DNA from 2 places in the Faecalibacillus sp. MSK20_93 genome. Region 2 is predicted to be linked to the other one. Evidence: riboswitches for the same ligand, from Rfam matches in the RefSeq annotation. Region 2 holds a riboswitch; the other holds the start of a gene.
The links. A riboswitch is a leader RNA that binds a small molecule or an ion and turns the genes downstream of it on or off. The one in region 2 is predicted to bind lysine.

Region 1 (16,309 bases), on a different contig from region 2:
ATCTAATAAAACAGGATATCCCATAAATCCTGTATTCGCAAAAACGACCATACATTCATAAACAGGCCAATCTTTTTTAGGAAATGGAAAGATTCGATTAATGATTTTCCCTAAAATAATAAAACCGATATACATTAAAATACCTGCACCTATCATTAAAAAGACAATACTTTTATTACTTCCTTCAACCCCCGCAATAGAACTAATAATCAACATTGGTGAAGCAACATTGACAATTAAAGCTGATATTTTTTTATTTGTATATTCATCAAAAATATGACATTTAAATAAAACAAATCCTAAAATAAGTAATAAAAACAATTTTAACATTGTTTGAAAGACAACCATGATATCCATAAATTTCCCCCTCTATAAATCCTTACTATCTTATCACAATTCAATTTTTTCTTTTGTTTTTTTCAAAAAACTAAAATAATATCATTTTTGCCTGTGTATCATAACAAAAAAATTGTAATAAAAGGGGTAATCCCAAATTATTACAATCTTTTAATTATTCTAACAAAGATTAATATAAATCTTTCTTTGTTCTCTTTAATTTTAAAAATAAAGTACCTAAACCAATAAAAATAATTAATAAAACAACAATCATATAGAAAGTTCCAATACCTAATGTTTTTGAACCTAATAAAGATAAATCAAATCCAAACCATCCTGTTGGCGCACCATAATTTAAAAAATTATAAGGAGCCAACATATCCTTGTACCATCTTATATGAAAAACATTTCCTAAAACAATCACATAACCTACATAAACAAGTGGTGGTACTACTGAATAATAAACATGTTTTTCATCTGGTCTATAGTGTTCACTAAATAATAGAAAATCAATAATAGCAAGAACTGGTGTAATGAAATGTACACATAAACTTCCTGCTCCATTATTTAAATAGGCACCAATAAATCCCTGACTATTCGTTGGTGCAAGTAACAACATATAAACAAAGAACGTTAATGTAATGGAAATCGTTGCCATAAATTTAATAAGGTACATCCCTTGTGGTATATATTTTGCTTTTTTTAGATCATAAATAATGAAAATCACTAACATAATATCTATAAAGATATTGGATAAATTCGTAAAATACGTAAAAAACATCCAATGATCTAATGATTGTAACATTCCATAAAGAGATGCGACTACTGCAATGATTTTCATTATTAAAGATATCTTACTCTTTTTCATTTTTATCACCCGCAACACTATACCACAATATATTTTGAGGTTCAAATGTTTTTATGAACTCTTTTTTTGATAAAGACGAATTACAAAAATAATGATGCTTAATGAAACAAAAGCAACAAATAATGTTAATAATACATTTTGTGTAAATCCAGCAACAAGATATCCTATAAAACAAGCACTTGCGACAACTAAGGCATATGGAATTTGAGTGGTTACATGATAAAGATGATTACATTGCGCCCCTGTAGAAGCCATAATTGTCGTATCTGAAATAGGTGAAATATGATCACCACAAACGGCACCTGCAAGAATGGAAGCAATGGAAATCACCAACATTGTTGATCCTTCTGGAAATAAAGAAGTTGCCATCGGAATCAAAATACCAAAAGTTCCCCAAGATGTCCCTGTTGAAAAAGAAAGACCTGCCCCAACAATAAATAAACATGCTGGTAAAATAGCTGTTGAAATAGAAGCAGATTGTAACGTATTATAAACAAATGCCCCTGCTTGTAACTGATTAGAAACTAAATCTCCTAAAGACCATGCAAGAACCAAAATCAAAATAGATGGAACCATTGCTTTAAAACCTTCAGGAATACATTCTACAAATTCATTATAAGAAATAATTTTTCTTGGAATATATAAAATAAAGACAAAGATCAAAGTAACAAATGTACCATAAACAAGCCCTCTCGAAGCATCACATTGACTAAAAGCAGTAATTAAATCTTTTCCATCAAAGAATCCTCCAGTATAAATCATCCCAATAATACAACTCATAATTAAAACAATAACAGGTAAAATCAAATCTAGAACTTTCCCCTTTTGATTATAAGAAATTTCTTCATTTGTCTGATAAGAATCATCCCCAAAACAAACATCGCCATTTTGAGCAGCTAATTCATGTTTTTTCATCTTTCCAAGATGAAACTCACTGCCAATAACATAACAAACCATGACAATTGTTAAAAGAGCATAAAGATTAAAAGGAATTGTATTTAAAAACAATTGAAAACCATCCCCTGAGGTATAACCACTTACAGCTGCAGCCCATGATGAAATAGGTGCAATAATACAAACAGGTGCTGCTGTACTATCAATAATATAGGCAAGCATTGCTCTTGAAACTTTAAATTCATCTGTGATTTCACGCATAACACTTCCAACTGTTAAACAGTTAAAGTAATCATCAACAAAGATAACAACGCCTAAAATAAAAGTAGAAAACAAAGATTGTTTAGAAGATTTCATCTTCTTTTTAGCCCATTTTCCATAAGCTTGACTTCCTCCACTTTTAGTCATTAAAGTCACAATAATTCCTAACATTACTAAAAATATTAAAATTCCAATATTAGAAGGTTTACTTAAACAATTAACAACTGTATCAAACAATAAATTTAAACTTTCAATAAGATGAAAATTTGTTAGTAATAAAGTTCCTGAAACAATTCCAATGAGTAATGAAATATAAACTTCTTTTGTTTTTAAAGCAAAAATAATTGCGATTACAGGCGGTAATAAAGCCCATATTGTCTTTACATAATTCATTCTTTTCCTCCATAAAAAAAGTACCTTGAGAATATCAAAGTACTTTACATACAAGATAGCTCTCCACTAAAAAGTGACAAGAAATTATATATTTTATAATTTCCCAGATAAATAACATTTGGTGCTGTTATTTTCTTCGGCACGTTTCCCTTTCATTGTTGACTGTCACCAAACATTATCAACAATTACTCTTGATTCATGCACCTCTACCAATTCTTCTATTTTGTCTTTTCAAGAATAACAAAGTCCAACATACTTGTCAATCAAATTGTATAAAATCAAGTACAATTTATTATGATATAATACCTTTAGGAGGTAGTAAAATGAATGATTATATCATAAACTTTTTAAAAGAAATCATGGCAATTGATAGTCCTTCTGGATATACCAAAGAAGTCATTCACCATTGTCAAAAAGAAGCTGAGAATTTAGGATTTCATACGCATCAAACAAATAAAGGAAATCTAGAAATTTATGTTGAAGGTCAAGATGATTATACAGTAGGATTTTGTGGTCATGTGGATACTTTAGGATTAATGGTTAGAAGTATTAAAAGTGATGGCACATTAGCTTTTACAAATGTTGGTGGGCCAATTATTCCTACATTGGATGGTGAATATTGTCGTATTCATACAAGAAGTGGTAAATGTTATACAGGAACAATTCTTTCTAATTATCCTGCTGTTCATGTTTATAAAGATGCTAAAAGTGCACCGAGAGATTGTGAAAATATGCATGTAAGAATTGATGAAGTAGTTAAAAATAAAGAAGATGTACAAGCTTTAGGTATTCAAAATGGTGATTATATTGCTTATGATCCTAAAACTGAAATTACAGCATCTGGTTTTATTAAATCACGTTTTTTAGATGATAAAATGTCTGTCGCTATTTTATTTGGAATACTTAAGCATTTAGCTAATAATCATATTAAACCCAGACATAATCTCATTATTATTATTTCTACTTATGAAGAAGTAGGACACGGAAGTAGTTATATTCATCCTGATATTGATGAATTGATTGCTGTAGATATGGGATGTATTGGTGAAGATTTAGCTTGTAGTGAATATGATGTCAGTATTTGTGCTAAAGATGGTAGTGGACCTTATGATTATGATTTAACTTCTAAACTCATTGAACTTGCAAGTACGCATCAGTTACAATACGCTATTGATATTTATCCTTATTACAGCAGTGATGTTTCAGCCGCTTTACGTGGTGGTCAAAATATTAAAGGCGCTTTAATTGGCCCAGGTGTAGCAGCTAGTCATGGTATGGAAAGAACACATCTTCAAGCTGTAGAAAATACTTTAAAATTATTACTTGCTTATATAGCATAAAAATGTTGCCAAATGACAACATTTTTATTTTACTTTAACACCAAGGATCCCTATTAAATCTACAGCTTGAAAATCATTAATAATCAATCCTTTTAAACTTGCTAGATCAAACATTGCCCCTTGTATTTGACATGTAGATAAATCTAATCCTTTATGATGTAATGAAGCAAGTTCACTTTGTATTAAATTTGTTTCATTAAATTGTATTTTTTTAAAGTTTGCATCATAAAATGATGCTTCTTGTAAATCACAATGATCAAACATAACATTGAACAATTGACTTGATGATAAATTACTATAACGTCCCTGACAATGATCAAATAAAACATCTTTTAAATTTGTTTCAATAAAAGAAGTTCCTGTTAATTTACAGTTTTTAAATTGTACACGATTTAAATATTGATGATCAAAATTTTGATTTGATAGATCACATTTATCAAAAGTAACATCTATTAAATCAAGATGCTTTAATGAAACTTTAGTAAAATCAATATTTTCAAAAAGACAACCATCAAAAGTTAAATCTTGAATAATTGTTCTTTGTTGAATATTTTGATCAATATGAACATCTTGAAATTTCATTTTTTTTAAACATTCTTCAAAACTTGTTTTTTCTATATAGGATAGTTTAGGTGCAACTAACTTCATTTTTTCTCCTTCTTTAAGGAATCCCAAAAATTCCAAAATTCTTTTTTTTGAACAATTCCATTTTTACTTAAAATAACATAATCTTCTCCTTGCCAAGCATAAAAGACATCTGTTTCTTTAAAATCATTTTTTAAATAAAATTGTTTTCTTTTTATTCTTTGTTCTTTATTAGAAGTATCTTTAATTTTTTCAATATCTACAATAATCTTTTTAGAATCATATTGTTTTGCTAGATCATTAAGAATATAGCTTCCTATACCTTGATCACGATATTCTTTTTTTACAGCAAGATATAAAATATGCGCTATTTGACTTTGAATACATAAAATAGCAAAACCTACAAGTTGATTTTCTTGATAATAACCATAAATAGCGCCTAAATGTAATTCATCAAATAATCGAGTTAAATCCATTTGTTCATTTTTTGGAAATGCTTGTTGATAAAGGGTGTATACTTCTTCTATTTCTGTGCTATGAAAAGCGATTTGTTTTTTTATCATTTTAAAAAACTCTTAATTTCTTAAGAGTTTAAATAAGTCCTTTTTCTTCTAATTGTTTTAAACAATAAGCAATTCCATTATCGTTGTTAGATAAAGTAATGTAGTTTGCTCTTTCTTTTACTTCATCTACAGCATTTTCCATAGCAACACCATATCCACAATATTCAATTAATGATAAATCATTATAACCATCACCAAAAGCAATTGTTTCTTCTTGTTTAATTCCTAATTTCTTACATAAAACATCTAAAGAAGCAGCTTTATCAATTCCATTTGCCATACATTCAATAAAATAAGGATCACTTCTATAAATAGACATCTTTCCTTCATATGGAGCTTTGAATTCATCTAAAATTTGAGCCACATACGCAGGTTCTCCAGTGATCAATACTTTATTGACATCAAAGTTCACTTCTTTTTTAAAATCTTGAACATGTTTAATATTCATTTTTGTTGTGAAACTTTCTAATTGAATCCAATGATCTCCAATATCTTCTGTAATGATTTCAGTAGCGTTATATGTAAGTGGTGATAAACCAAATACTTTGGCACGATCATACATTTCATGAGCAACTTCACTTGATAATGTTTGTTCATAAACAACTTCATTTGTTTTATAATCTAAAACTCTTGCTCCATTGAAAGATAATAAATATCCTCCTACTTGATCTAAAGTTAATTCTTTTGCTTCTTTAAAGATACCAGCTGTTGGTCTTCCAGAAGCTAAAACAATAATAACACCTTTTTGTGCTAATTTAATAAGTTCTTGCTTTGTTTCTTCTAAAATATTTTTGTTTTTATCTGTTAATGTTCCATCTAAATCTAATGCTATTAATTTATACATTTTTCTACCTACCTTTGCGACTATTATAACAAAGCCTTTATAAAAAACAAAATTATTTCTTAAAAAGAAAAAACAATGTTTTCACATTGCTTTTTCACGCCCCTGCCAAGGACTTTCATTATAACATATTTTATAATTCAAAAATATGATTTAATAGTTCTATTCCTGTTTTTGTTTTAAAAACATTCTTTTTCATTTTTTCGATAGCTTCTTTAGTGAAATTCGATTCATCACCATTTACTAAAAAGTCAGCTTCTAATAAAATTTGATAATCTAAACCATCTACATCTTTATACGTATGATGATGTCCTACTAAATAAGCCACACGTTCAATAAAAGCTTCATCTAAAGAATAATTTTTTAAGAAATCTTTTACTAAAACTGGTCCTTCTTGTTCTTGTAAATATCCTGCAGAATTTCCATATTTTTCACGACACATTGGACAAGCTATATCATGAACAATAGCAGCTACTTCGAGTATTTCTTGTTCTCTTTTTTCTAAATGCTCTAATTTTCCAATAATACGTGCATATTGATGCACTTTTAAAAAATGGGCAACATCATGTTTGATTTTATTTCCTTGAGTATATAAAATCATGCCTTGTTCAATTTCTTCAATCATTTTCTTTCTCCATTTGATCAATAAGTTCGATTACTTCTTGAATCATCCCATCACAATGAGGTTTCTTTTGTCCACCATTCTTTGCATTTTCTTTAAGTAAATCTGCACAATTAATAAGTCCATGATGATTATTAGAAATTGTTTTGATAAATTGGTTCACTTTTGCTGGTGAATCAATTCCTTTTGCTCCTAAAATCATTAAACCACTGGTAATAGCACCACAGACGCTCCCACATTTCATACCACCACCAAAGTTACATCCCAAATGATTAGCAAGTTCTTTATTGATTCCTAAATCATCGGCATAAACTTCCATAATTGTTTGTGCACAATTATGAACCATGGGTGTAGCATTTCTTAATTCTTTTGCTTTTTCTATATGTTTATTCATCTTTCAAATTCCTTTTCTTTTTATATCTTTATTATAACGAATTTTTATTTTGAATAAATCTTTTTTTGCCAACTTCTTTTTTGACAATGTGGACATTTCATATATCTTGTTCTTCCATAATGCATTGCAAAATAAACTTGTTGATAGCTTGGAATATATTTATGATGACACTTTTGACATTCATAATAGCCTTCTTCTGTTTCTATTTTTAAAGCAATTGATACACCAATAATCAAAAAGATAAAGCTTAAGATAAACAAGATGACTTTTAATACACTGTTTTCAACAAAATAAGCAGACATAAAAATTAAAATCAAAAAGATACTCGTTGAACCAATGCCAATAACATTTTCATAAAAGAACATTTTCTTTGTTTGTTTTACTTCTTGATTGGCCATCATTAATAAATTATCTTCTGCTTTTTGTTGATAATTTCTTTCTTCGATAAATTCTCCCGTTAACAGCTCATTGACTGAAATATCTAATATTTGACAGAGTTCTAACATATACATAGGATCTGGTAGACCCTTTCCTCTTTCCCATTTAGAAATTGTCCGATCACTAATTCCTAAATAGCTTGCAAGTTTAGCTTGTGTAAGCTTTTTATCTTTTCTTCTTTGAGCAATAAAACTTCCTATTTTTTCTTGATTCATAACTTTCACCTCACTTGCATTTTATGTATATTCATACAAAATGTAAACAAACGCATCGTAGAGATAAGAAAAACAGCCTTAATTGGCTGCTTGATGATGATAAACTTTTGGGCGTACATGAATGAAATAAACAAGTGCTAGTGCTAATACAGTAACAAACCAACTAATTGGATAAATGATTAATAAATGATCGTATGAGGCAATTGATGGATAAATTGTATATAAGTAAGCAAGTCTTACTCCACAAATTCCCGCAACACAAATACCTGCTGGAACACTTGAATAACCAACACCTCTCATTACACTTGAGAAAACTTCAATTGACATGTTAAGGAATTGGAATGGTAAAATAATTTTCATTCTTGTATAAGCTAAACTAGCTACTGAAGCATCTGATGTAAAGAAACTAATAAAGAAATGATCAAAGATTACAAATATCATACAAGCAACCATTGTTGTTGCACCCCCTAATAAGAAAGATTGAAGTGTAATCTTTTTACAACGGTCATATTTTTTAGCGCTATAATTTTGTCCAATAAATGTAACCGCAGCTTGAGCAAATGAACTTAATATATAATAAGCAAAATATTCATAGTTTAAAGCTGCTGAACTGGCTGCAATAGCATCTGATCCTAAAGCATTTAATGATGATTGAATGCAAACATTTGAAATAGAGAAAACCATACCTTGTAAACCAGCTGGAACCCCAATTTTCGCAATTCTTTTTAAAATTCTTCCATTAATTTTTAATTCTTTTAAATCAATTCTTAAAGCATCTGTTTCATGCATTAACCAATAAAGTAACATCATAGAACTAAAGATATTAGAAACAACAGTTCCAATAGCTACTCCTTCTACAGACATATGTAAAACAACAACAAAGAATAAATTTAAAATAATGTTAATGACTCCACCAATAAATAATGCAATAAGTGGTCTTTGAGTATCTCCTTTACTTCTTAAAACAGCTGCAGCAAAGTTATAGAGCATGACAAAAGGAACCCCAATAAAATAAATTTTTAAATATACTTCTGCAAGATTAATAATATCATCTGGTGTTGACATCAACTCTAAAATAGGTCTTGCGAAAAAGAATCCTACAAACAATAAAACAATTCCAATAATCACCGACATTAAAATTGAAGTATGTGCTGCAAGTGATGTTCTCTTTTCATCATTTTGTCCTATAAATGATGCAATAACAACATTAGCACCTATTGATAACCCTACAAATGAGTTAACAAGTAAATTAATGATTGGACCATTTGCTCCAACGGCAGCTAATGCCCCGCTTCCTGCAAAACTTCCGACAACAGCAACATCTGCTGCATTAAATAATTGTTGTAAAATACTACTTGCTGCTAATGGTAAAGCAAAAAGTATGAGCTTGTTCCAAATAGAACCATTTAACATATCAAATGTTTTCTTTTTCTTCATATTATCCCTCCTGTTTACTATTCTATTTCTTTTAATTCAAGATGTACAATAATAATTGTGCAATCTACTATAACTTAAATGTATAGTGATATTTTATCTTCTTTATTTTTATTATTCCAATACTTTTATTGTAGATAATATTATGCTTATAAAGCATATTTTGACAAAGAAAAAAGAAATGAAATCATTTCTTTGTCATACGATATTGCTTTTCTAAAGTAAGCCAACGTGATGCCTCCACATGAAAGAATGCTTCTAATTTTTTAGCAATTTCTTCATTAAGTTCACATTCCCCTAAAATAAGTTGTGTCACTTCATCTAGATTCATATCCATCTTTTGTGCAAAATCGTTATAAGAGATATTTAAAGTTGTAAGTATATCTCGAATATAATATCCCGGTGCATAAGCAACCGCATTTGTACTTTTATCCATCTTTTTCACCCAATATGTATTATATTCTTTCTGTTATTTTGTTGCAATAAATTATTTCCAAGGAAATAATTTAGAAAAGAGTCAGAAAAAATCTAACTCTTAAATAATTTGGAAAATATAGAATTTTAAATAAGATGTTTCTTCCATTGTCCATAAAATAGGATGATCTGCATTTTGTTGAGTAACAGAAACTTGTTTTAAAACAACGCCTGCTTCACTTGCAGCTTCTCTTAACATTTTTTCAAAATTAGCTGTTTCCATAAAACGTGAACAACTACATGTAATAAGATATCCTCCATTTTTTAAAACTTTCATTGCTTGTTTATTGATTCTTTTATAACCATTATAAGCTTTTTGAACAGTTCTTCTTGATTTCGTAAATGCTGGTGGATCTAAAACAATTATATCAAATTCATTTTCTTTTAATTCATCTAAATAATCAAAGACATCTGCTTGTACAAAATCAATTTTTTCTTCTAAATGATTAAGTTTAGCATTTTGATAGCCTTGATCTAATGCTGTTTTAGAAACATCAACAGAAACAACATGACTAGCATTTCCCATAGCAGCATTTAAGGCAAAACCACCTGTATGACTAAAACAGTCAACGACACGTTTTCCATGAGCAATTTTTCTAAGTAAATAACGATTTGATTTTTGATCTAAAAAATATCCTGTTTTTTGTCCATTTTCAACATCTACGTGTAATAATAAACCATTTTCATTAATAATTGTTTGTGTAGGTAAATCTTTATTTTTATAATAGCCTTTATATTGTTCTAAACCTTCTTTAGTTCTAATTTGGATATCATTTCTTTCATAAATACCTTTAACTTCTTCTCCATCTGCTTTTAAGACATCTAAAACAATTTCATAAATCATATCTTTAATTTGTTCTAAACCATAAGAACTGATTTGACTTACTAAAATATCATTATAACGATCTATCACAAGTCCAGGTAATAAATCAGCTTCTCCAAAAATTAAACGACAATTAGATAAATTATCTCCTTCAACAGTTTTTCTAAAATCATAAGCTTGTTGAATTCTCTTTTTAAAAAATTCACGATCAATTATTTCTTTTCTATCTTTAGATAAAATACGTACCGTAATATGACTTTTTAAAGAAATAAAACCTGTTCCTAAATATCTTCCTTTATTTGTAACAATATCAACAAGTTCACCATTTTTTATTTGAGGATCACATTGTTCTAAATTATTTTTATACATCCACATTTGACCTTTATCAAGCCAAGTAACACCTTCATCTGAAATAATAATTTCTGGATAATTTCTTTCCATTCTATTGACTCCTTTTATTTAATATTTATACCACCAAAAATACAACGTGCATTAAGATAAATAACTTTTGTATTTTCTATTTTATTTTCTCTTTTATGAAGATCGACACCACCTAAAAAATTAGATGATTGTATTTGAATATTTACATCATCTGGCAAATATAAATCAACCCCACCAAACAAAGTTGAAATCGTAATGTTCGTTTTCTCATTTAAATAAGCCTTTGATAAATCTAATATCAATCCATTAAAAGTAACATCATAATTTCCACCTGTATATAACTGATTATCATAAATATTTTGACGAGGTTTCTTTTTATTAAAAGTATCTTTAAAAATCATTTTCAATCCTATTAATACAAAGATAACAGGAACCACTAATTTCCATGCAAATTGAAAATTTATTAATCCTTGACAATAAAGCAATAAATAGATACCTACAATCAAACCTATGATGTTTCCTGTTTTATCTTGATCTTTAAATAAACCAAAAAAACAAGGAACAATAATAAATAATGTCCACCATCCATCAAAGAATAAATCTATATTTGTAATATGAAAAGCATTTAGTCCGATAATAACTCCAATAATGATCAAAATAAGGCCTATAACGGTATTTTCAATTTTTTTCATAAATTTCTCCTCAATTCATCATTATAGCATATAAATAGCATTTTGATTAAACAAAAATAGCACTTATGTGCTATTAATGAAGTAATTCGATTTCATGAATGAAATCATGTTTTAAGATATCTTCGAATTCATCTGATATTTCTTTAGAAGTTTCTTTCTTTAATTCAATAAGAAATATAATTTGATATTCTTCGATTAGGATTGATGAAGGATTATTCTTCATCAAATGTAAAGCAATCGATAAATTATCATCATTGATTTTACAATTATGTGATTTACAAATTGCCCCTAACTCCTTTCTTGTCATGGTTTGTAACTTATGATTTAATGCGTTCATATCCTTCATATTCACCCCTTCTTTCTTACAAATATTATATCTCTAATAAATAAGGGATTCAACGAATATGACCTATTGTTCGATTTCATAAATGTCTTCCATTTTAATAATTTGACCATTTTGAAGAGTAATTGTTTGATAAATTGAATCTATCTTTTTTATTCTTTGAATGGTCGTCAAATAATCTCCACCTGATTTTTTTTGATCTTTTTTGAAGTAAGTAATTTTTATCTTTTCTTTAGTTTCTATAAAATAAAGTAATTTTTGATTTAAAATACTTTTTTTATTTTCATCAAGCTCCTTTTTATCTTCTGTTAGCCTTTGGGTTTCTTGAATAAGTTGTTTATGTCCTGTAAGAGCAGCAAAAGGAGCAAACTGTGCTGCACGATTTTTTTGAGACATATGTTTATACTTTTTAGATTTTTTATAAGGAAGATTTATGATATCACTATAATCATGAATATTTTTGATTGTGGCCATTACGCTTTATGTCCCCCTATAATTTCATTTCTTTCTCTTGTTGTTGCTCCTTCTTCTAAATTCATTCCTTTAAGAATTGCATTTTTACCATATTTTTGTTTGATTTTAAGAGTTGCTTTTTGTAAATTCTTTTCTTTTTCTAAAGCTTCTTTTTCATATTTTTGATTTATATTTTGATGATTTGTAAATAAATTCAATTGTTGATGATAAATCATATCTTTTACTTTATCTTCATATAAAACATTGGATGCTGAAATATTGATTCTTTTAACCAATAAATTCCTATTTACTATTTCATCAAATTTCTTTATTACTTCTTTAATTATCAATTTTGATGATGAAGTATAACGCTCTAAATTGATTGTTCCATGTGCATGTTTAGGAATCTTTCGATTATAACGATCAATCATCATTTCTCCATGATATTCATTATCTTTATCATAACCAATCGTTAAAACAATTTGATTGGTTACTAATCCTTTTTCTACTAAATCAAGTGCTAACAAATCTAACATTTCTTTAACAATCAATTTTGTTTTTTCAAAATTATAAGGACGGCTTAATACCTGACCTGTTCCAATACTATTTCTTTCGGGTTTATAATTTTTAATATCTTTCATTGTACATGATTCATAACCCCATGCATGGTCAATAAGTAACTCAGCATTAACACCAAATAAATCATAAAGAAGTTTTTCATTATAATATTCATTCTCTGCACCTTGTGAACATTTTGCGATATCTCCCATTGTATAAAGTCCTTCTTTTTCTAATTTTTTAGCATATCCTTTCCCTACTCGCCAAAAATCAGTGATTGGACGATGATTCCATAAATACTTTCGATATCTTTCTTCATTAAGTAAGGCAATACGTTGCCCATTATCATCTTTGTTTATATGCTTAGCAACTATATCCATTGCGACTTTACATAAATATAAATTCGTACCAATTCCTGCTGTCGCTATAAGGCCTGTTGTTTCATAAATATCACTTAAAATTTGGGAAGCTAACTCTTTAGGTGTTTTTTGATAAATGTGAGTATAATGTGTTATATCCATAAAAACTTCATCAATTGAATAAACATGAATGTCTTCAGGAGAAACATATTTAAGATAAATTTTATATATTTCTTGGCTCCACTTCATATAATGGGACATTCTTGGAGTTGCTATTTCATAAGCTATTTTTAAATGTTTATTTTTTTGTAGTTTACTTTCTAAGCATGATTCACCATTAAAATAATGACTTTCTTTTAACCTTTTATTATTTTCTTTGTTAATGATTTGGATTACTTCAAATAATCTTGCTCTACCTGAAATACCATATTTCTTTAAAGAAGGAGAAACAGCTAGACAAATTGTTTTTTCTGTCCTGCTAGCATCAGCAACAACAAGATTTGTATCTAAAGGATCATAACCTTTTTCAATACATTCGACAGAAGCATAAAATGATTTAAGATCTATCGCTAAAAAAATGCCCATTTTGCATCTCCTTTCTTTCATAAAAATATAGTAAAATATCTTATCTAAATATATAACAAAAATTCAAAAAAAGTAATAAGTTATTTTATAAATAATATTTAACTGATTATTTATGGTGTATACACTTTTTTATTTATTTTTTTAAACTTTTCTATATAATAAAGACCTAGGAGGAATTTATGAAAGAATATAAAACACTTTTATTTGATATAGATGGTACTTTACTTGATTTTAAAAAAGCTGAAGACTATGCTATGCATAAAACATTTAGTGATCATCATTTAGAATTAACATCAGAAATATTTGAAATTTATGAAGAAATAAATTCAAAATTATGGAAAGATTTTGAATTAGGATTAATTGATAAAAAAACAGTAGTTTATACGCGTTTTGTTAAATTATTTAATAAACTTGGAATTAATGAAGATGGTGTTGCATTTGAAGATGAATATCAATGGAATTTAGGGCATGGTACGTATTTGATTAAACATGCCATTGAAATATTAGAATATCTTTCTAAAAAATATGATCTTTATGTTGTGACAAATGGCGTGGCTAGTACACAATATAATCGATTAAAGTTATTAGATTTAAATAAATATTTTAAAGATATTTTTATATCTGAAGAAATTGGATACCAAAAACCTAAAATTGAGTTTTTTGATTACTGTTTTAGACATATTGAACACTTTGATAAAGATAAAGCACTTATTATCGGTGATTCTCTTACAAGTGATATGCAAGGCGGTATAAATGCACAAATTGATACATGTTGGTATAATCCACAACATGATAAAGCATCCATAAAAATTGATTATATTATCCATGATTTGAAAGAATTAGAAAATATGTTATAAGGGTTCTCATACAGGAGAACCTTTTTTGATGAATAAAAAAACATAAAAAAAAAGAAGGAACTGGCAACGAGCTATTTTCGCACAATGTACTATCTTCGCCGCGATGATGCTTAACTTCTGTGTTCGGAATGGGTACAGGTGTGTCCATCATGCTATCATTACCAGATTCTTCTTGTCAAGTGTCTTCAGGACACTCAAAACCAGACAGTAGTTTTTCTTCTTTCAAGCTCGCTTGCCTTTTCGGTCAAGCCCTCGACCTATTAGTATCAGTCCGCTTAACATGTCACCATGCTTACACTCCTGACCTATCTACCTTATCGTCTTTAAGGGGTCTTACTTGCTTGCGCAATGGGAAATCTCATCTTGAAGTGGGTTTCACACTTAGATGCCTTCAGCGTTTATCCCTTCCGCATTTAGCTACCCAGCTATGCCACTGGCGTGACAACTGGTCCACCATTGATGCGTCCATCCCGGTCCTCTCGTACTGAGGACAGCTCTTCTCAAATTTCCTGCGCCCACGACAGATAGGGACCGAACTGTCTCACGACGTTCTGAACCCAGCTCGCGTACCGCTTTAATGGGCGAACAGCCCAACCCTTGGAACCGACTTCAGCTCCAGGATGCGATGAGCCGACATCGAGGTGCCAAACCTCCCCGTCGATGTGAACTCTTGGGGGAGATCAGCCTGTTATCCCCAGGGTAGCTTTTATCCGTTGAGCGACGGCCTTTCCATTCAGCACCGCCGGATCACTAAGCCCGACTTTCGTCCCTGCTCGACTTGTGGGTCTCGCAGTCAAACACCCTTTTGCCTTTGCACTCTGCGCTTGGTTTCCATCCAAGCTGAGGGTATCTTTGGGCGCCTCCGTTACTCTTTGGGAGGCGACCGCCCCAGTCAAACTGCCCGACTGACACTGTCCCGTCAACGGCTCTACGTCGTCCGGTTAGAAATCCAATACAACAGGGGTAGTATCCCAACAGCGGCTCCTTGAATACTGGCGTATCCATCTCTTTGCCTCCTACCTATCCTGTACATGCTGCATCAAATCCCAATATCAACCTGCAGTGAAGCTCCATGGGGTCTTTCCGTCTAGTCGCGGGTAACCTGCATCTTCACAGGTACTAAGACTTCACCGAGTCTACAGCTGAGACAGCGCCCAAATCGTTACGCCTTTCGTGCGGGTCAGAACTTACCTGACAAGGAATTTCGCTACCTTAGGACCGTTATAGTTACGGCCGCCGTTTACTGGGGCTTCAGTTCAGGGCTTCACTTGCGTTAACCCCTCCCCTTAACCTTCCAGCACCGGGCAGGCGTCACCCCCTATACTTCGCCTTGCGGCTTAGCAGAGAGCTGTGTTTTTGGTAAACAGTCGCTTGGGCCGTTTCACTGCGGCTCATATCTCTATGAGCACTCCTTCTCCCTAAGTTACGGAGTCATTTTGCAGAGTTCCTTAGCTATAGTTCTCTCGCTCACCTTAGGATTCTCTCCTCACCCATGTGTGTCCATTTTCGGTACGGGCCATATATACTTAACGTTAGAAACTTTTCTTGGAAGTTCCTCCACTGCCTTCCGTACTCGCCGTAGCTTTCCGTACGCTTCACG
Region 2 (16,309 bases):
TTTTTACATAATTTTTGTCCTAATCGTACAGCCCCTGCTGGACAATATTCCACACATCTACCACAAGCTACACATTTATCTTTTTCTACATGAGCAACGTAAGCAGAACGTGACATATTTGGGGTATTAAATAATTGTGATGTTCTTAAAGCATTACAAATTTCAACATTACAGTTACAAATACCAAATATTTTATTTTCTCCATCAATATTCGTAATTTGATGAACAAAACCATTATCTTCCGCACGCTTTAAAATAGCTAAGGCTTCTTCTTTAGTAATATCATGTCCTTTACCTGTTTCTCTACAATAATCAGCAAAGTCACCAACACCAATACACCAACCAAAATCATCATCAGCACAACCATCATCAATGGCTTTTCTTGAAGCTCGACAAGAACATCTTCCTACACCAATTTTACCTTCATATTTTTCTAACCAGTAAGAAAGCTTTTCAATATCAATAGCTTCATTTTCCATTGAAATAGCTTTTTCTACAGGAATAACATGCATTCCTACTCCTGCCCCTCCAGGTGGAACCATTTGTGTAATACCGGCAAGAGGAATATAAGTCATACGTTCAAAAAATGCCGCGACATCAGGATGATCTTCTAGACGAGGATTTGAACGATCTGGTAATTCTTCCATATTAAATAATTCAGCACTTCCAGGTACAAACATTGGTAGAATATATCTTCTTTCACTTTGTGGCGCTGTGCGTCCATGATGGTCATAATGATAACCATAATCATATTCTAACAATCCTAAATAACTCATTTCATCTAAAGTTTTTTGGAAATGCTCTTCTTGATCTTTTGAAACCTTACATAAATCACACATTTCTTTAAATGTATAAGGGGTACGCTTTTTCATTGCTAAAGCAATATCTGCCATTTCATCACTGACAATTTCAGCCAATCCCCAATATTCAGGATCTTCAACTTTGACACCACCGAAAATGTGTCCGGCAACATCAGTAATCTTTCTTCCTAATTTAACAATTTTCTCTCTTGGAGGATTGTCATGCTTATGGTTTGCATTCCACTCCTCATATTTTTTCATACTCATTTTTTATATTCCTTTCTCCAATAAAATTGTTTTAAATCAAAAACAATATATCAATTTCATTATACATGAATCCTAAATATTAAGATATTGTTTAGAAACATTTATTGAAAAAACGATTATTTTTCCACATAAATTCAAACATTTTGTTTCTTTTGCCTAAAAATAAAAGGAGACTTTTAAGCTCCTATTTATCTCTTCTTGCTTTTCTATCAGCAATAATATCAGAAATATCAAATGGTACTTCATCATCTTCTTGTTCATAAACATTTAAAAATGGAACATCTTCTACACTTCTAAGTGGAAACTCTGATTTTGCAGTCACATCTTTTAAATCACATTCAATAACACCAATATATATACCTGGAATAACTTTTCTTTCACTCAATGGTTTAATAGCACGATCATTACATATATAAAGCAAATTATAACCTTTTTCCCATGTTTCTGGATCATCTTTATAATCTAACATCTTCATTTTCCCTTTCGCAATCACACTACGATAATCATGATAATGTCCTTTATATTTCTTATCAGGAAAATCATTAAAGATACTAAATTCAATACATACTCTTGGATCTTTCTTAAGTAATTCTACTTTTTTTCCTACTTTCATAAAATGTGTATATACATTCAAATGCGCATCTGTCATCTCAAACCCAAAACTCATTGGCACAACATAAGGAAAACCATCTTCATCATTCATTCCCACATTAATAATATTCATTTCTTGAAGCATAGCTTCTATTAATTTATAATCGACTACTTCTCTTTCAAATCGTCTCATTTCACTCACCTCAATTACACTATACTTTGTTTTGTTTTATTTTCAAATGACTTTCAATAAATGAAAAATATCTTATAATATTTTTGAGGTGTCATATGAATACATTAAAAATACAAATCAAACCCTATTATCAAAATAATCCATTTAATTTAAAAGATGATCAAATACATTGTTTATCTACTAATAAAGATGAAGAAGAAATCCAATTACTTCTTAAACAAATGAATCTTTCTAACTATACTGTATTTCTTCAATTAGATATAGAAAATTATACTTACGGTTATCTACATACATCATCTAATAAAGAATATGATTTATTTTATTATAATGACTTTGATGATTATGAAGACGAAATTGAATTTGGCAGTACTGCTTGGATTAAAATGATGACGAGATAAAGTAAAGAGGGAAAATAAGCCAAACATTCCCTCTTATTCATTTTTATCTAACGTTAATAACTCCGTTGCAATTTCAACTGATTTTAATCTAATCAAATTATCATATATATCTGGTCTTCCTAATAAATTAATTCCTCCATGCCATACAATCTCTTGATCAATAAGAGCATAATGATTATCTAGATTTTCATATAATTCAACAATTATCCCTGCTTGCTTTAAATGACATATAAGATAATTTGCATAATCTGGGTTATCAAATTGTAAATCATTCGGATTTTTTGTAATGACTATTACTGTAATTCCTTTTTCTTGTTTGTTTTTTACTAAATCAATAAATTCAAATATTTTCTTTTCATCTAATTGTGGACTACATACAATTATTTCTTTATTTGCTTCATGAATATCTTGCGCAAATATCTCAAAATAATCATTATAATTATAAATATGGTGAACCTCTTGTTTATTGTTTACTACATTTGTAATAACATCAAAACCAATTTTCCTATAAGCTCTTAACCGCTTTTTATACATATTATTAAAAAAGTTAATATGTAAATCTACATAATCATATACTATAGCACTTTCTTTAAATTTATAATCCCTATTTATTCTTCCTAAAAATTGTTCTACCAATGGTTCTCCTGAAACCGGTGTTGTAATAAAGAGTGTATCTAATCTTGGAACATTAAACCCTTCACCTACAGATTGTGAAGTAGCAACTAAAATAAATGATTCATTTTGATTTATTTCCAACAATTGTTTTCTTACTTCTTCATTTTTCTTTTGTGTATTATCACCATATATCAAAAAAGTATTATCTAGCACATCTTTCTTCAAAACATCATATAAATATTTTGCATGTTCTTTATAACGAGTTAAAACAATGGGTGTTCTTTTATTTTTAATACATTCTTTTACATCTGAAATAATCATTTCATTTCTTATTGTACTTTTTGCTATTAATAAATAAGCACTATTTATATCTTGTTTACTATCCCCTAAATTAATAACACGGGTAAAACGTGGATAAACATAATGATCTATATTTTGTTGTTCTATTCTTTGTTTACTTGTAAATTGGTGCCTTATAGGTCCTATCAACATATATACTTTCTTTTCTAATCGATCAATTCTCTTATCATTTGCTGAAACACCATAAACATATTTTGAATTTATCTTATTTAGTACACTTTCAAATACAGTAGATGCCCCATGATGACATTCATCAACAATCACCATACCATAGGAATCTTTTAACTTACTTTTCCCATTTTTATCATAAATTGAATTAACAGATACAACATCTATTATCCCTGTTAATGTATTTTTATTTCCATAAAGAACTCCTATCACATCAGCTCTTGTTTTTATTTTTCCTGTTTTGGTTTGATAAGTTGGCAATTCTTCGTTTATGTCTAAAAATTTGTGTAATTCTTCTACCCATTGGTTAATTAAATTGACACTTTGCATAATAATCAATGTACTTACTTTTCTTTTTGAAATAATATGGCTCGCAACAACCGTTTTTCCAAAAGCTGTTGTTGCATTTAAAATACCATTATCATATTTTAATAATTCTTTTTCTGCTATAACTTGATTGTTTTTTAATTGTCCTTTAAATTCTACATCAATTGGTTTTCCTCGTTCTCTTTTATCAACAACCTCATATAAAATATTTGCCTGTGAACATTTTTCGACGATTTTTTCCATTAATCCCCTAGGAATTTTAATATAATCATTAACATCTCTTCCCATATAAACAACCATAGGTTGATTCCAATTTGAATAACCTAATCTATTATTCTTATAAAATATTGGATTATCAAAAGCAACTAAACTTCTTATTTGATTTTGAATCCTAGGTTTTAAATTCAAAGCATCTATATAAATACCATCTGCAAGTACAATTGTCATTTTTTCTACAACGTCTTCTTTATAAAAGCCCTCCTCTTTTTTCCATGGCTTAATCCTCGCTTCCCGATTAGGATTTATCAACAATCCTTTACCTTCTGCTAATTCAATCTTCCATTTTTTAATATATCTTTCGATATCATTTTTTGTTAATCTATTAAATTTATTAAGAATCAACCATTGATCATAATAAGCGTTCCAATTTTCATCAACAAAAGCACTATTACCATTTTTCAACGCTTTACCTTGTAACGGAAGTGCTATAACATTCCCTAGCCCTTGACTATGATCTTGTGTAGGAAACATTCGGTCATAATATCTAAATGATTTTAAGTTAATTGATGCAGCTCCTTTTTCTATTAATAGATAACCAAAATCTCTTGCTAAAGATGCTGGTATAAATTCTGTAAATATTATCCAAGCATGTGCCCCATTTCCAGAACGAGAGCGTTCTATTAAAATATCAATATTATTTTCTTCACAAATTTTTCTTAAAGCATCCACTTCATCTTTCCAATCACTATTATCTATATTTTCTTCATCATGATTATCAAAGTCAAAAACAATAAACTTACACGTGTCATTTTCTAAAAGAGGATAAATGCCTATTACATCTGTACAATTATCTTTGTAACCAAGTAAATGGTTTAATCCAATATCTCTGTTTAATTCTTTCCATTGCTTATGTTGACAATCTGTACATGATATTTTTATGTTATTTTGTTTAGGACAAACATTATTCCATCTATTAATACATTGTGGAAAATAACCTCCTCGTGAACCTCTTAATGCATAAACATCTCTTCTACCTTGAAATATAGTTAAAAAAAATGCAGCCATTTTACTTGTAATGTATTGGTCTTTTATACAAGCACCCTGATCTTCATTATATTCAGTTATATCATTTGTTAGAGTATTCATATTTTCACCAAATACTATATTTGACTTTTTTAGCAATTCTTTTAATTTATTATTTTCTTCTTGTAAATTTCTTATTTTCTCCCTCAATGTTTCTAAGTTATAACCTGTAATATTCATAAAAGAATCTCCTTAAACAATTTATTACATATATTTTACAATGTATTAAGTTATAAATATATAAAAAAGAGAACACTTATTCGTATTTTCTTTAACAAAATTTTTCATCTCGGTTGTCATATCGGCGGTCTTTCGGCGGTCTTTCGGCGGTCTTTCGGCGGTCTTTCGGCGGTCTTTCGGCGGTCCTAATACTAATTTATTTTTTTACCACATACCCTCCATAAGCTCTACTTCCAGTATGTTCTATTATATCTTTCTTTTTTAATCCTTTAATAGCTGTTTCTATACTACTCTTTTTTAATGTTAATATTTCTGAAATTTGCTTTGCATTTAATCCTGGATGACTAGATATAATACCGTAAACCAATAGTTGTTTTTCTGGTAGAGTGGTTGGATCAAAAGTAATATTCCTATTCTCTTCTATTCTTGCTTTTCTAGAAACAATACTATTTTCTAAAGTTAATAAAACTGATGATGAATTAGGTTCTGTGTATATTGGATCTTTTAAAAATGATTCTTGCATTTCATCATATATACGTTTTACTCCTTCATTTAATTCTTTAACATATCCAAACTCTGTTAATACTCTTGCAATTCGAGGGTTTCTAGAATATCTTGTATATTTCATGTTTTCAAGTGTTACTATATTTGGTAATTTCCCTGGACTAAAAATTTCTAAATGATCATCATATAATGAAATTCTAATGCAATCACCTTGTAATGAATAATTTCTATGTGTTATCGCATTAACAATTCCTTCAAACCAAGGAAATTCAGGATATTCTGGAATTGTTTTAAACATACCATCTTCTGCTAAATATTGAAAATCTCTTAATTGAGAATGCATTTCTCGCTTTATATCTTCTATAATTCTAGGAATTGCACTTTCATAATTGATTTCTTTAATAATATTTAATCTTCTCCCTGTTTCCATTTTATTTCCTTCAAACTTTAATAACCTAACACGCGCATTAGGTAAATATTTTGTAGGAAATTTTCCAAATAGTAATATTCCAGCATAAGTTAAATGTCCTTTTTTCATGAGGGCTCTCGCTTCAAGAATTTCTTCTAAAGATAAATTAGTATTTAAAATTTCTTTATATTTAGAAAGTAATTCGGTATCAACATCTTCAAATGTAGATTCTTCTACTACTAAATCTTCAAATCTTCTCTCACCTTTATCATATTCTAATTGAATTATTTGTTCATGATTTAATAGTTTTGATTTATCGCCTACTCTTAAATATACTTTAGAATCTTTAGTTTTTATTACATAATTTTCGCTTGGTTCTATTTCAAATAAAAGAACTTTTTTATTTTCTATTAACCTTTCTTCATAATTAATTTTTACATTTCCATCAATTAAATAAGGTGCTTCTAAAAATTCATTTACTTTATGCGCATTCATGCAATCAAAACCAGTAATTTCTCCATTATCTTCTATCCCAACAACTAAAACTCCACCGTTTGCATTTGCAAAAGCAACTATATGTCTAAGAATGTCTACAGGTTTTATTCTTGCACTTTTACGATCAAAATACTGATTTTCTTCACTTTCAATAAGGTATTGATTAGTAATATTTTTTATTATCATTCCTAAAGCCCCTTTCCTCAAAAAAGTTTATATATTAGATACCCTATTTTACCATTGTATAGTATTTATTTCATCGCTTTTTAATATAAAATTTATAATTATATTTTTTCACATTTATTAATATTCATTCTATAAAAAAAATTTTATTAATCAATTCCAAATTAAAAACCCCTTGGTTATGAACCTAGAGGCTATTTATATATTTTTAATCTACATCATAAGCTACTAAATCATCAAAAGTTTGTCTACGAATAACTTCTTTAGAATGACCTTGGTATGTAAAGACAACAGCAGGTTTTGGTAATTGGTTGTAGTTAGAAGACATTGAATAATGATAAGCTCCTGTAGAGAACATTGCAAGAATATCACCTGGTTGAGGATCTTGTAACATAATATCTTTAATCAAAATATCTCCTGATTCACAGTTTTTACCAGCAACTGTTACTAAATGATCTGCTTCTTCTCCTGCTTTATTAGCAATAACAGCATCGTATTTAGCATTATATAATGATGAACGAATGTTATCTGTCATTCCACCATCGACACTAATATAATCTCTAATATCTCTAATATATTTATAAGAACCTACTGTATATAAAGTAATTCCAGCATTACCTACACAATAACGTCCTGGTTCTACTAAGACCATTGGTCTTTTCATATCTCTTTTATCGAAACCTTTATAGATGATATCCATGATCGTTGAAACAACATCATCAAATTCTAGTGGGTGATCACTTGCTGTATATTGGATACCAAAACCACCACCAGCATTTAATTTATTAATAACGATTCCAAAGATATCATAGATTTCATAAGCGATATCTACAAATTTATTCATTGCAAGTACATAAGCTTGAATTTCTTCAATTTGACTACCTACGTGACAATGAATTCCATCAAAGTTGATATGTGGTGCATCAATAACTTTTTTAATTGCTTTTAAGTATGTATTATCATGACTTGAAAAACCAAATTTTGTATCTTTGGCTCCAACACGGATATAATCATGTCCACCCGCATAAACACCTGGTGTGATTCTGACTAAACCATTGACCATGACATTTAATTTTGAAGCAATTTCTTCAACAAGTTCAATTTCATAGAAGTTATCAATAACAAAGTTTTCAACACCGTTTTCTAATGCGTATTGAATTTCTGAAGGTAATTTATTATTTCCATGGAAATAGATTTTTTTAGGATCAAATCCTGCTTTTAAAGCAACAGAGATTTCTCCTGCACTAACACAGTCAATTCCTACTCCATATTCCATAGCTAATTTATAGATTGCTTTACACGAAAATGATTTTGAAGCAAATAGTGGTAATGTATTTTCATATTTATCAATCATTTTTGTTTTTAGTGTATTAAATTGTTTTCTAATATGTCCTTCAGACATAACATAGAGTGGTGTTCCATATTGTTTTACTAAATCAGTTGCTTTGACATCATCTATGTATAAATCGTTTCCCTTAATTTGTGCAAATTCAGTTTGTAAAACCATTTCTTTTCTCCCTAATAAAGTGTTTTTAATGTAAATAAACCAGCTTCTTTATCTTGCAAAGCTTTAGCTGCAGCCAAAGCACCTTGAACAAAAACATCTTTTGATAAAGCTGTATGTTTAATTTCAATAATTTCATCTAATCCTGCAAACATAATTTCATGTTCACCAAAAATTGTTCCACCACGAAGAGCTTGAATACCAATTTCTTCTTTTTTTCTTTTTTCATGAAGTGAACTACGATCATAAACAGGTGTTGTTCCTTGAATTTCATCTTCCATTACTTCATATAAAAGTTTTGCTGTACCTGATGGTGCATCAATTTTTTGATTATGATGTTTTTCTAAGATTTCAATATCATAACCATTATCATAGAATTCTTTAGCAACTTGTCTTAAAATTTTTGTCACCATTTGAATTCCAAAGCTTGTATTATAAGATTGGAAGATAGCAATTTCTTTAGAAGCTTCTTCAATCTTATCTAATTCTTTCTTAGAAAAACCAGTTGTTGCAAAAACAACTTTTGTTTTATTCTTTTTAGCGTAAGCTAAAATATCATCAAGATTGTTTGGATGTGAAAAATCAATAATCACATCCGCACGATCTTGGACTTCTGTTAAATTACTATACATTGCTTCTGGTGCTTTTTCATCAAATTCATAAGAAACCACACCAATTAAATCAAACTCATCTTTTTCTCTTAATTGATGAGCAACTTTCTTACCCATCAAACCATATCCATATAATAATACTTTCATCCTAATACCCCAATTTTTCAAATTCATCCATTGCATCAAATAATGCTTTTTTATTTTCATCAGTTGTTGTAATTAATGGTAATCTTAAACATTCTCCACAAACACCCATTTTAGCAAGAGCTGCTTTAGGCATAATTGGGTTTACATCAATAAATAATAAACGTGAAATAGGATCTAAAGCATAAGCTAATGGTTGTGCTTCTTTAATATTTCCTTTTAAAATTAATTGTGTTAATTTTTCTACCGCTTCTGGATATAAGTTAGAAGTAACAGAAATAACTCCTTTTCCTCCAGCTGCCATAAATGGAAGGATATTATCATCACATCCTGAATATAAATCAAAGTCTAAATCAGCTGTTTTCGCTAAGACTTCCATGGCATAAGCAATATTATCAGTGGCATCTTTCATTGCTTGAATATTTTTATGTTTAGCAAGTTCAACAACGGTATCAACTGAAATATTTAATCCTGTTCTTCCTGGTACATTGTATAAAATCATTGGAATATCAACAGCATCAGCAATTGTTGTATAATGTTGAATTAAACCTCTTTGACTTGTTTTATTGTAGTAAGGTGTTACAACAAGAATCGCATCTGCCCCTTTTTCTTTAGCATAACGTGCTTTCTTTAAAGCTGTTTGTGTATCATTTGAACCAGCTCCACAAATAACTTTAACCCCTGTTCCTTTCGCAAGTTCTAATGTTAGATCTAATAATTTAAATTCATCTTCAATTGTAATGGTTGCTGTTTCACCTGTTGTTCCATTTACAAGTAAAGCTTGTACACCACCATCAATCATTCTTTGAACTTGTTTTTTAAATCCTTCAAAATCAATGTCTCCGTTATCAAACATTGGTAATACAAGTGCAACTGCACTTCCTTCAAAAATTGTCATATTTATTTATCCTCCTCGATATGAAATCTTTCTTTTAATAACTGAATTGCTTGATCTAAATTCTTTTTATCAATAACTAAAGAAATTGTTCTTTTACTTGTCGTAATTTGATAAAAATGAATATTAGCTTGTCCTAAGACATCAAATACTTCAGCTGCTAAACCTGGTGTTGTTTCCACCAATTTTCCCCCAACAGCAACTTTAGCGTATTTTCTAATTTGATAAATTTGAATTTGTTTAAATTCATCTTTTAATTTCATGATTGCTTGATTTAGTTTTAATTGGAATTCTTGATCTAATGTAATTTCAATTTGAACAAAATCATCAACAGTAACTTGTGAAATCATGTCTACATTAATTTCTTCATCTTTTAATATAGAAAAGATTTTCGCAATCATTTTAGGATGTTTTGGTACATTTAATAACTTAAGTTGAATGATTTCTCTTTCACAACTTATAGCTTCAATAATATCGTTCATAATTTCCTCCCTATATTTTATTCACCCTCATATAAAAAGTGACAAATAAAAAATTGCAATGAGTATCATTGCAACAAAAAAATTCGTTATCAATGATAGCTCCCCATTACCTTTAGATAATGACAGTTGAATAGGTCTTTCCTAGACACCCAAGATTATACCTCATGCAATAGATACAATCTTTCGGCAAGTGCTCCTCCTTCATTACCTTGTTGCATCAAATAATAATAATCTCATAACATCTTGCGCCTCTATCTTTATTTGAATAGATTTTATCACATCTTTAAATAGTATACAATAATAAGCCTTATTATTTTTCATTTATCAGTAATTTTGATATGATGGAAACAGGAGGGATATTTATGTTATTTATTTGTTATCCAAAATGTTCTACATGTAAAAAAGCTAAAAAATTCTTAACGGATCATCAAATTGAGTTTGATGAAAGACATATCGTTGAAGAAAAACTAAATAAAGATGAATTAAAAGCACTTTATTTAAAGAGTGGATTACCACTTAAAAGATTCTTTAATACATCAGGTAATCTTTATAAAGAAAAACATTTAAAAGATATTTTACCGACTTTAAGTGAAGATGAACAATTAGAACTGCTTTCTACTAATGGAATGCTTGTTAAAAGACCTATACTTGAAACGAAAGACAAAGTTCTTGTTGGTTTTAAAGAAGAACAATATAAGGAACTTCTCTAATGCCTGCTGGATATACACATTATTGTTTTGGTAAAGATGTTTATAAACATCTTGATGATCAAAATATTAAAGATTTATTACTCAGAAATGAAAATTGTTTTTTAATTGGTCTTCATGGTCCAGATATTTTCTTTTATGAAAGATGGAATAAAATAGCAAGAAAGATGCATCAAGAAAAAGCCAATACTTTCTTTGAAAAGGCACAAGATATTATTCAAAGTGAAGCACAACTTGCTTATATTCTTGGTTTTATTTGTCATTATTTATTAGATAGTCAAATGCACCCTTATATTAAAAGGATGATTAAAAATACAAATATGGATCATTTTGAAATAGAATCCGATTACGATCGTCTTCTTTTAAAAAGAAATCATCAAGATCCATTACATAAAGAAATCTATGAACATATTCGCTTTAAAGAAAAAGAAATATGTACTATTCAATCCTTTTTTCCTGAACTATCTTATTTAGATATTGAAAAAGCTCTTAAAGGATTAAAAAGAATTGATCATTTATTAAAAGCCCCTAGTTTTTTAAAAAGGGGGCTTATTTATGGATGTTTCCATCTCACATTCAATTTTCATAAACTCCAAGGTTTAATTATTAACTACCATCATAATAAAGAAATGGAAAAATATAATGATATTCTTGATAAGATCTACCAACAAACCTTAAAAGAAGCTCTTATTTATCTTCCTTTATATATTCAAAACTATAAAAAACACGCTCCTTTACCAGAACGCTACTATCACAACTACAAATAGTGCATCAAACGATGCACTATTTTTTATAAATCAAAACCATCTTTGAAAGCTTTACCAACATTTTCTCCTAAAACACGATACGTATTATTTACCATATCAAAAGCAATAATTTCCATTTTATCTACATCTATCTTACCATTTTCATCTAAATAATCTTCATCAATAGAAACATTCACAACATTTCCAATTAAGTTTCCATCTTCAAAAGATTCAACAGTACATTCTAAAGTAAGTGGATATTCTTCAATAATTGGTGCATCTACATATTTTGAAGGTGTTACATGGACACCACTTTTTTCAATCTTATCTTCTTTATTTCCAGAAACAACACCAAAATAATCAGAAATCTTTTCCGTTTTCTTTGTCGCAAAAGATAAAGTAAAAGCTTTCTTTAATTCTAAATTATCTGTTGTTTTATGTTTAGAAAGTGATACATAAACTTGATTATAATCATAAACACCACCCCACGCAGCATTCATGACATTGGCCTTACCATCTTGATCATATGTTGCAAGCATTAAAACAGGTAAAGGCATAAATTGCATTTTATCTCCTAAATCTTTTCTCATATATATAATTCTCCTGTGTATTTCTATTATATCACTTCTTAAATTTGAGACAAATTGAGTAAAAGACTTTGATATAATAAAAGTGTTATCGGACACTCCTTGACAGGAGATGGTATTTAACTTAGTTTGTTCTGTCATGGCAGGCGTAATGACTTATTACATATGCAAATGGTTAGACAGATTTTTCAAACGATAACTAGCCTCGTGTTAAATGTTCACGCTAAAAAACAAGAAAAGGTTAGAGCTGCCACTCTAGCCTTTTCATTTTGTGATATCTAATGTTTTTGAATTTCATCAATATTATAGCATTGCATCTTAAGACTATCTACGATAAAAAATATAAACTTTATCATTTTTAATATTCAATAAATAGTTCCTTTTAAATCTTATATTATACCATAATATCTATATTTTTTTAATTCTATTTTAATTATTTTATATCCTATACAATGTTCATATAGAAGAGTTTAAAAATGAGGTAAATAATATGGAAAATAGAAAATTGATTGATAGAGACGAGATATACTTTTTAGTATTTTTTTCTAACTTTTTTATAGGTATGTTATTATTAACAATCAAATATAATTTTGATTCAATTCAAGCATTTTTTGTATTTGCAAATATAGATCCTATTCCATTCTTTTTCCTTTTTATTGTATTTATTGCTTGTCTTTATTATTTTATTAAAATCATAGTCAAAAAACACATTTTAAAAAAAATATAAACTTTATTAAAAATTTTACAGGTTTTATTAAAAGAAATAGTTAATTCATATTTACATGTTAAGGTTCTTATTAAAGAGAAAGAGTTAGAATTGCAGCTCTAACCTTTTCTTTTATGCTTTTAAATTTGTAGCAATATTATCAATGACTTTCCCTTTCATTTTTAGTACAATGAAGTTATAAGAAAAAGGAGAAAAGTATGAGTAAAATTGTATTTTTAGATGTCGATGGAACATTAATTGATTATGAAGCAAAATTACCTGCTTCAGCCGCAAAAGCTGTTGATCAAGCTAGAGCTAATGGCCATAAAGTTTATATTTGTACAGGATGTTCAAAAGCAGAAATCTTACAAAGAAATTTATGTGATTTAGATGGAATGATTGGTGGAAATGGTGCTTATGTTGAAGATAATAATCATGTTGTAATGCATCAAGGTTTGTCTAAAGAAGATGTAAAAAATATTGTTGATTGGTGTAATGAAAGACATATTGGTTTTTATTTAGAAGCTAATAGTGGTATGTATTGTAATGATTATATGTTAGAACAAGGACCTGAAACCATGGTAAAATACGCCAAAGGTAAAGGAGCAAGCTTAGAGAATGCCAAAAGTTCTGCTCAACATTTTATTGATGGTTTCATTCATTTACAAGGAGATGAGTTATACCGCGACGATGTTAATAAAATCAGTTTCATTTTAAGAACATATCAAGACCATTTAGATTCTAAAGTAGACTTCCCTCATTTAGTTGCGAATACTTGGGGAGGTAAAGGAGAAGTTGCATTATTTGGTGATTTAGGACCTACAGGTATTACTAAAAGAAATGCTATTGAAGTCCTATTAGATTATTTACATGCTGATCCTAAAGATACGATTTCTTTTGGTGATGCTAAAATTGACTTGTCGATGTTTGAATGTTGCGCTTATAATGTTGCGATGGGTAATGGTGGTTCTGAAATTAAAGAAGCCGCTGATTATATTACTGATGATGTAAATGAAGATGGTTTATACAATGCCTTTAAATATTTAAAATTAATTTAAAGTTGCTTAAATAAATATTATTTGATAGAATAAATTTCATAAAAGGGAGTAGCTTGCCAAGCACTTGGTTCACTTCTTCGTCAGTACAGTTATAAAATTTATAACTCGGAAAGTGATTGAATAGCGAGACTTTTACTGCAATGCAGTAGGAGTCCGCTTTTTTTTATACCTACTGCAAAATAAAAGGAAGGAGTAATCGTTATGATTCAACAAATTATTATTTTATTAGTAGGTTTTATTTTTCTAGTAAAAGGAGCTGATTGGTTTGTAGACGGGGCGGCAAGTATTGCTAGAAAAATGGGTATCCCCCAACTAATCATTGGTCTTACAATTGTTGCTATGGGAACAAGTATGCCTGAAGCTGCTGTAAGTATTACGGCTGCCATGCAACAAAATGCAGGGATTACTATTGGAAATGTGGTAGGTAGTAATATCTTAAATATTTTTATTATTTTAGGTATTACAGCCTTGATCACCAATGTAAAAATACAAAAATCAACCATCCGTTATGAAATTCCCTTTATGATTTTTATAACAATCATCCTCATGATCTTTGGTATGACAGATATGAAAATTAATTTTATTGAAGGTGTTTTCCTTTGGATTCTTTTTATTGCTTATCTTGTTTATCTATTTATCATGGCAAAAAATAGTGAAACTCAAGAAGAAGAAAAAGATATTCCCGTTTGGAAATGTCTTCTCTTTATTCTCCTTGGAGGAATCCTTGTTGTTAAAGGAAGTGACTTTGCGGTAAGTGGGGCCAGTGCCATTGCTCGTTATTTTGGTATGAGTGAACGATTTATTGGTTTAACAATTGTTGCTTTTGGAACATCTCTTCCTGAACTCGTCACTTCAGTAACAGCTGCAAAACGTGGTAATGCAGGAATTGCGATAGGCAATATTGTAGGAAGCAATATTTTTAATATTCTTTTTGTTATTGGAACAACATCTCTTATTTGTAGTGTTCCTTTTGAAAGTAAGTTTATGATCGATTCTATGATTGCAGTAATAGCTGGATTAGTTCTCTGGTTTGGTACAATGAAACACAAAGAATTAAGGAAACCTTGTGGAATCGTTATGCTTTTATGTTATGGACTTTATTTTATGTATTTGTGTTTGATGTAAATTCTATTTACAAAAAAATTAAATAATAAATCAGAAAATGTAAATGTCTCTCCGTTTACATTTTTTTATATTTCAAAACTTTTTAAAATCAATAAACTAATGGATGTGAGGTGAGGGTGATGAGTCAAAGAGAAGAAAAAGTAAGAGAATTACATAACCAAGGTTTCAACTGTGCTCAAGCGTTTTTATGTAGTTACCAAGATCTTTTGCTAAGTAATCTTTATCTAACCCACGCCCTTGAGCAAGCCATTTTTTAACAATATCTAACGCCTGTGCAATTTAAATCACATTTTCACCTATATGCCCAACTCCTACAACACCTAACGTTTTACCATTAACTTCAACATGAGGGACTTGTAAATTATGAGTAAAGTTATCATGATTGCAGTATGAGCAACACGCTTTGAACTATAAGATGGAATATTACAAACAGTAATTTTCTTTTCCTTTGCTGCATCAAGATCTATATTGTTATAACCTGTTCCAGCTTCACAAATTAATTTTACAGAATCTGGAAATTGTCGTATCATCGTATACTGTTAAATCAGATGATAGTATTGATAAATCTAATTTTCTATCAAAATTCATTTTTTTTTGGCATTTAATAAAACACATTTGTTGTTCATAAATAATCCCCTAAATATTAAAAGAAAGCAATTCCTTTTTTTTACACCTATAATAAATTAATCCTATTAAATCTGCAAGTGCCCATCCAATAGGAACAGACCACCAAATACCAGTAACACCAATCGCTGGAATTGCTGATAAAACATAAGCTAACACAACACGTGTCCCTAAAGAAAATATTGTAAGAACGACACTCATACCAGGTTTACCTAAAGCACGATACAAACCATACAACAAAAACAAACAACCAATTCCACAATAAAAGGCACCTTCAATTTTTAAATACTTGACACCTTCCATAATAATTTCTGTTTCTTTTGCATCT

Region 1: another riboswitch for lysine. It lies ahead of LJD34_RS03425 (Na+/H+ antiporter NhaC family protein); the one in region 2 lies ahead of LJD34_RS04105 (ACT domain-containing protein).

Annotation. Positions count from the first base shown of each region.
Region 1 is NZ_JAJDKA010000006.1:57,433-73,741, forward strand. Features, by position in the region: gene LJD34_RS03415 (AEC family transporter) at 1-357, opposite strand, end outside; gene LJD34_RS03420 (Pr6Pr family membrane protein) at 527-1,204, opposite strand; gene LJD34_RS03425 (Na+/H+ antiporter NhaC family protein) at 1,256-2,752, opposite strand; lysine riboswitch at 2,801-2,969, opposite strand; gene LJD34_RS03430 (M42 family metallopeptidase) at 3,076-4,092, shown strand; gene LJD34_RS03435 (pentapeptide repeat-containing protein) at 4,117-4,740, opposite strand; gene LJD34_RS03440 (GNAT family N-acetyltransferase) at 4,737-5,240, opposite strand; gene LJD34_RS03445 (Cof-type HAD-IIB family hydrolase) at 5,269-6,084, opposite strand; gene LJD34_RS03450 (HD domain-containing protein) at 6,215-6,706, opposite strand; gene LJD34_RS03455 (C-GCAxxG-C-C family protein) at 6,699-7,097, opposite strand; gene LJD34_RS03460 (helix-turn-helix domain-containing protein) at 7,142-7,750, opposite strand; gene LJD34_RS03465 (MATE family efflux transporter) at 7,829-9,187, opposite strand; gene LJD34_RS03470 (helix-turn-helix transcriptional regulator) at 9,372-9,620, opposite strand; gene LJD34_RS03475 (class I SAM-dependent rRNA methyltransferase) at 9,720-10,922, opposite strand; gene LJD34_RS03480 (LiaF transmembrane domain-containing protein) at 10,937-11,554, opposite strand; gene LJD34_RS03485 (DUF2624 family protein) at 11,628-11,900, opposite strand; gene LJD34_RS03490 (YolD-like family protein) at 11,964-12,371, opposite strand; gene LJD34_RS03495 (DNA methylase) at 12,371-13,852, opposite strand; gene LJD34_RS03500 (YjjG family noncanonical pyrimidine nucleotidase) at 14,032-14,709, shown strand; rRNA gene rrf (5S ribosomal RNA) at 14,768-14,875, opposite strand; rRNA gene LJD34_RS03510 (23S ribosomal RNA) at 14,950-16,309, opposite strand, start outside.
Region 2 is NZ_JAJDKA010000008.1:18,082-34,390, reverse strand. Features, by position in the region: gene LJD34_RS04145 (FAD-dependent oxidoreductase) at 1-1,067, opposite strand, end outside; gene LJD34_RS04140 (pyridoxamine 5'-phosphate oxidase family protein) at 1,252-1,851, opposite strand; gene LJD34_RS04135 (hypothetical protein) at 1,947-2,249, shown strand; gene LJD34_RS04130 (TOTE conflict system archaeo-eukaryotic primase domain-containing protein) at 2,283-5,201, opposite strand; gene LJD34_RS04125 (ATP-binding protein) at 5,398-6,795, opposite strand; gene lysA (diaminopimelate decarboxylase) at 7,001-8,299, opposite strand; gene dapB (4-hydroxy-tetrahydrodipicolinate reductase) at 8,311-9,054, opposite strand; gene dapA (4-hydroxy-tetrahydrodipicolinate synthase) at 9,056-9,949, opposite strand; gene LJD34_RS04105 (ACT domain-containing protein) at 9,952-10,428, opposite strand; lysine riboswitch at 10,517-10,690, opposite strand; gene LJD34_RS04100 (arsenate reductase family protein) at 10,791-11,138, shown strand; gene LJD34_RS04095 (zinc dependent phospholipase C family protein) at 11,138-11,902, shown strand; gene LJD34_RS04090 (flavin reductase family protein) at 11,926-12,471, opposite strand; gene LJD34_RS04085 (hypothetical protein) at 12,959-13,195, shown strand; gene LJD34_RS04080 (HAD family hydrolase) at 13,393-14,232, shown strand; gene LJD34_RS04075 (calcium/sodium antiporter) at 14,434-15,357, shown strand; gene LJD34_RS04070 (hypothetical protein) at 15,477-15,614, shown strand; gene LJD34_RS04065 (hypothetical protein) at 15,678-15,887, opposite strand; gene LJD34_RS04060 (MATE family efflux transporter) at 15,994-16,309, opposite strand, start outside.